Regions from separate parts of the Stutzerimonas sp. LR2 genome, predicted to be linked through region 1. Evidence: predicted binding sites of a transcription regulator. Region 1 holds the regulator's gene; the other holds the start of a gene.

Evidence for each region. The regulator LexA, encoded in region 1, represses DNA repair genes until DNA is damaged. The targets are predictions, from matches to a motif close to CTGTNTNNNNANACAG.
Region 2: a site for LexA is predicted at 1,271-1,286, ahead of recN (DNA repair protein RecN). Genes of this name have one in related genera too.

The regions. Positions count from the first base shown of each region.
Region 1 is NZ_JBVTRR010000007.1:49,705-52,096, reverse strand. It holds gene ACVRRC_RS21030 (TetR/AcrR family transcriptional regulator) at 36-743, opposite strand; gene lexA (transcriptional repressor LexA) at 944-1,552, shown strand; gene sulA (SOS-induced cell division inhibitor SulA) at 1,563-2,042, shown strand; gene ACVRRC_RS21015 (hypothetical protein) at 2,109-2,345, opposite strand.
Region 2 is NZ_JBVTRR010000006.1:210,490-212,881, forward strand. It holds gene recN (DNA repair protein RecN) at 1-1,246, opposite strand, end outside; gene grpE (nucleotide exchange factor GrpE) at 1,448-2,017, shown strand; gene dnaK (molecular chaperone DnaK) at 2,116-2,392, shown strand, end outside.

The DNA.
Region 1 (2,392 bases):
GGCTAGCTTAGCCGATCACCCGGCAGGCTTGTAGCTCAAGCCTTCGCCGGGATGGCCACGGCGTTGCGCCGCGCGATCGGTTGCGCCGCCGCCAGGGTATTGTCATCGATACCGCTGTCGGCACGCATGCCGGCGGCCAGGAACGGCACCATCATGCGCATCACCTGCTCGATGGAAGTCCGAACGCCGAAATCGTTCTCGGAGATCGCACGCAGCGCCTTGATACCGGACATGCTGAATGCCGCAGCCCCGAGCATGAAGTGCACGCGCCAGAACAGCTCGATGGGCGGAATGGCCGGCGCGGCGTCGTGAACCTTGAGCATGTAACGACGGAACACCTTGCCGTACATGTCTTCCAGGTAGCGCCGCAGGTGGCCCTGGCTCTGACTGAAGGACAAGCCCAGCAGGCGCATGAAGATCGACAGGTCGTCGCCGCTACGCGGCTTGACCGCCAATGCCTGCTCCACGAGGATTTCCAGGAGCTCCTCGAGCGTGTCCTTCTTGTCGGTGAGCGCCTCGCGGCGATCCAGCTCACGCTCCAGGCTGGCACAGAACGGCCCGAGGAAACGCGAGAACACCGCCTGGATGAGCGCCTTCTTCGAACCGAAGTGATAGTTGACCGCCGCGAGGTTGACCCCAGCCTTGCTGGTGATCAGACGAAGCGAGGTCTCGGCGAAGCCTTTTTCCGCGAACAGCTGTTCCGCTGCATCAAGAATGCGCTCAACTGTTTCCGACTGCGCCATGCCCCCTCCGAAAGACAAACAACTGTTTGAAACTTACGTTTCACCGACCGGCAAGTCAACCACGAAACGCCGCGTGGCACTAGCGTCATTGTCGCAGACGCACTGCCCAGCCCGCCGGCTGACCCGACATGAAACATTCATTGCCAAGGCCGGATCACTGTATATAATCCCAGTCACTGTATAAAAGAACAGAGACCGACATGATCAAGCTGACGCCTCGCCAGACGGAAATTCTCGCCTTCATCAAGCGCTGCCTGGAAGACAACGGTTATCCGCCAACCCGCGCGGAGATCGCTCAGGAGCTCGGCTTCAAGTCGCCCAATGCCGCGGAGGAGCACCTCAAGGCGCTCGCCCGCAAAGGCGCCATCGAGATGACGCCCGGCGCCTCCCGCGGGATACGTATTCCCGACTTCGAGCCCGCACCTGCCGAAACCGGCTTGCCCATCATCGGCCGCGTCGCTGCTGGCGCACCGATACTGGCCCAGCAGCATGTCGAGGAATCCTGCCAGATCAGCCCCGCCTTTTTCCATCCGCGCGCCGATTATCTGCTGCGTGTGCACGGCATGAGCATGAAGGACATCGGCATTTACGACGGTGACCTGCTGGCCGTGCACACCACCCGTGAGGCCCGCAACGGCCAGATCGTGGTGGCGCGGGTCGGCGATGAGGTGACCGTCAAGCGTTTCAAGCGCGACGGCAAGAAGGTCTGGCTGCTGGCGGAGAACCCGGAATTCGCCCCCATCGAAGTCGACCTCGAACATCAGGAATTGGTTATCGAAGGCTTGAGTGTCGGCGTCATACGCCGCTGAGGAGAAGGTTATGCAGTACCAGACCAGCACTTCCCGGCCCCAACTATCGCTGTTCGACGGTGTCATCGCACAAAGCCTGGCACCTTTCGGCAGCCTTGCACCGCGCAGCAAACCCGAGCAGGAGAAAAAGGATCACCTGAGCGAGTTGAGCCTCAGCGGCAGCAGTCAGCACTGCCATCTGCTGCTCACGCCGATCCTGCGCGAACTCGGCGACGCGACGGACAGCCGCTGGCTGACACTGATCGCGCCGCCCGCCTTCCTTTCACAGAGCTTCCTGCGCAAGTGCGGCCTGAACCGCGAGCGCATCATCCTGCTGCAACCACGCAACGCGGAAGGCGCGCTGGAACTCGCGTGCAAGGCGCTGGCGTCCGGCTGCAGCCATACCGTCATCAGCTGGCTCGGCCAGATCGACGACGCGACACGCAGCAAGCTGCGCAACGCCGCCAGCCTGGGCGGGGCGCAGAGCCTGAACATTCGTCTGGGTTGTTGAGTGGCGGCGGGCACAAGGACGTGCTGCCTGTTGTGAAGTGAAGGCCGAGCCCCGGAGCAGCTGCGCTCAGTGCAGAACGCGCGGCTCGTCTGCATCGTGGTCGAAATCGCCTTCTGTCATCCGACCCGCCATCTGAACGCCAACATTAAACATCGCCTTGGCAATCTCCACATGCTGCCCCTGCAGGAAGAGCTTGGCGTCGTCGGAAAAGTCGAGCGTGACCAACACCTCTTCGTCCTCGGCACGACGAAGCACGATGCGCCCGTCTGGTAGCTCGACGATTTCCAGAAAAGATGTAGGCATGGATCAGCTCCGCGTGAAAGGCCGCCATTGTAGCAGCCGGTCGCCGT
Region 2 (2,392 bases), on a different contig from region 1:
GGAACTCCACCTGTTCCAGGCCGTAGGGCATGTACTCGCCTTCGGCTGCCGGCTTGAGCTGTACGCTGAAGCGCCCGCCGGGCATGCCCAGGCGCTGGATTTCTGCCTCGACCGCGCTCGCCAGTTGTTCGGCGGCAGCCTGACGGTTGCGGCTCAGTTCGCCGGCTTTCTCCTCGTAGTGGCGAGCGTAGGCGGCCAGCTCTTCGCCGAGGCGCTCGACCGCTTCGTCATCGGCATTGAGGCCTTCCAGTTCTTCCAGCAGCTGCTGGTGCAGGTTGGGCAGTTCGCTCGGCTGTACGCGGTGCTTGCGCGCCAGGGTGTAGATGGTGTCCAGGCGCTCCTCCAGCATCTGTTGGCGTTCCGGATCGGCGTCGAAATGGTCGACGAAGCGATTGAGCTCACCGATCGCCTCTTCGACCTGGATTTGCGCGCTGGCGAGCAGGTTGACCGCCTCGCTCAGCGCCTGCGGCTGATTCTGGAAGGCGGTCAGCCGCTGCAGGCTGCTGGTCAGGGCGGAGAGCACGTTGCCGGCATCACTCTCGCTGCACAGCTCCATGACCTGGCGGCAGGCGCCGAGCAGCTGCTCGGCGTTGGCCAGGTTCTTGTGTTCCTGTTCGAGCTGCTCCAGCTCGTGCTCGCCGAGCGCGAGATTCTCCAGCTCTTCCAGCTGATAGCTGAGCAGCTGGTGGCGTGCGCGCTGCTCGTCGCTGCTGTTGCTCAGCCGTTCCAGGGTCTGGCGCGTCTGCCGCCAGCGCTGCGCGGCCAGTTGCACCTGGCGCGCCAGGTCCTGGCTGCCGCTGTACTCGTCGAGCAGGCGCCGGTGGGTGTCGGTCTTGAGCAGCGACTGGTGCTCGTGCTGGCTGTGAATATCGATCAGCAGTTCGCCCAGCGCCTTGAGGTCACCCTGCGGGCAGGGCGTGCCATTGATGTAGCCGCGCGAGCGGCCCTCGGCGGTGATCACTCGGCGCAGGATGCAGGGGCCTTCGCTGTCCATGTCGCGTTCGGCCAGCCAGGCGCGGGCGTCGGGGATGTCGTCCAGGTCGAAGCTGGCGAGGATGTCGGCCTTGTCCGCACCGATGCGCACCACGCTGCTGTCGGCCCGGTCGCCGAGGGTCAGGCCGAGGGCATCGAGCATGATCGATTTGCCCGCGCCGGTTTCACCGCTGATCACGCTCATGCCGCGTTTCAGCTCGAGGTCCAGGTGTTCGACGATGGCGTAGTTGTGAACCGACAGATGAACCAGCATGGCAAGGCTCCCGATTTTGCGTGGCTGGCTATTTATACAGTGGTTTTCCTGCTGCCCACAAGCGCAGAAGGATGAATGTGCGGTCGCTCGTCATTTCGCCCGCTGCACATCGCCGCATACCCTTGAAGCCGGTTTTCGCGCCCCCATATAGCGGCACAAGCGCGGGCTTGCTGCCCGCTGATCGTACTGAGAGGAGGACCCATGGCCGACGAGCAGAACCTGGATAACCAGAACCCGGAAACGCCAGAGCAATCGCAAGCAGACGTAGCCGAGGATCTGGCAGCCCGCGTGCAATCGCTGGAGGAGCAGCTGGCGGCCGCGCAGGATCAGTCGCTGCGCGTGGCGGCAGAGCTGCAGAACATCCGTCGGCGTGCCGAGCAGGATGTCGAGAAGGCGCACAAGTTCGCGCTGGAAAAGTTCGCCGGTGACCTGCTGGCCGTCGCCGACAGCCTGGAGCGCGGTCTCGAGCTGTCGAACCCGGATGACGAGGCGGTCAAGCCGATGCGCGAAGGCGTCGAGCTTACCCTCAAGCTGCTGCTCGACACCCTGGCCCGTCATCAGCTGGAGCAGCTGGATCCGCACGGCGAGCCGTTCAATCCCGAGCATCACCAGGCCATGGCGATGGAGGAGAGCACTCACGTCGAGCCGGGCAGCGTGCTCAAGGTGTTCCAGAAAGGTTATCTGCTCAACGGGCGCCTGTTGCGTCCGGCGATGGTCGTGGTCAGCAAGGCGCCCGCCGACGCGCCGCCTTCTATCGATGAGAAGGCTTGAAATCGGCATACCCATCCCCATCTGGTAGCCAAGCGTTTTTGTGTTACCCGCAGCCGGTAGGCAGGCGCGGATCAATCGAAATTTGGAGAGCGAATTAAATGGGCAAGATCATCGGTATCGACCTGGGGACCACCAACTCCTGTGTCTCCATCATGGAAAACGGCAACGTCAAGGTCATCGAGAACGCCGAAGGCGGACGCACCACGCCGTCCATCATCGCCTACACCAACGATGGCGAGACGCTGGTCGGTCAGTCGGCCAAGCGCCAGGCAGTCACCAACCCGCAGAACACTCTGTACGCGGTCAAGCGCCTGATCGGCCGCCGTTTCGAAGAAGATGTCGTGCAGAAGGACATCAAGATGGTGCCCTACACCA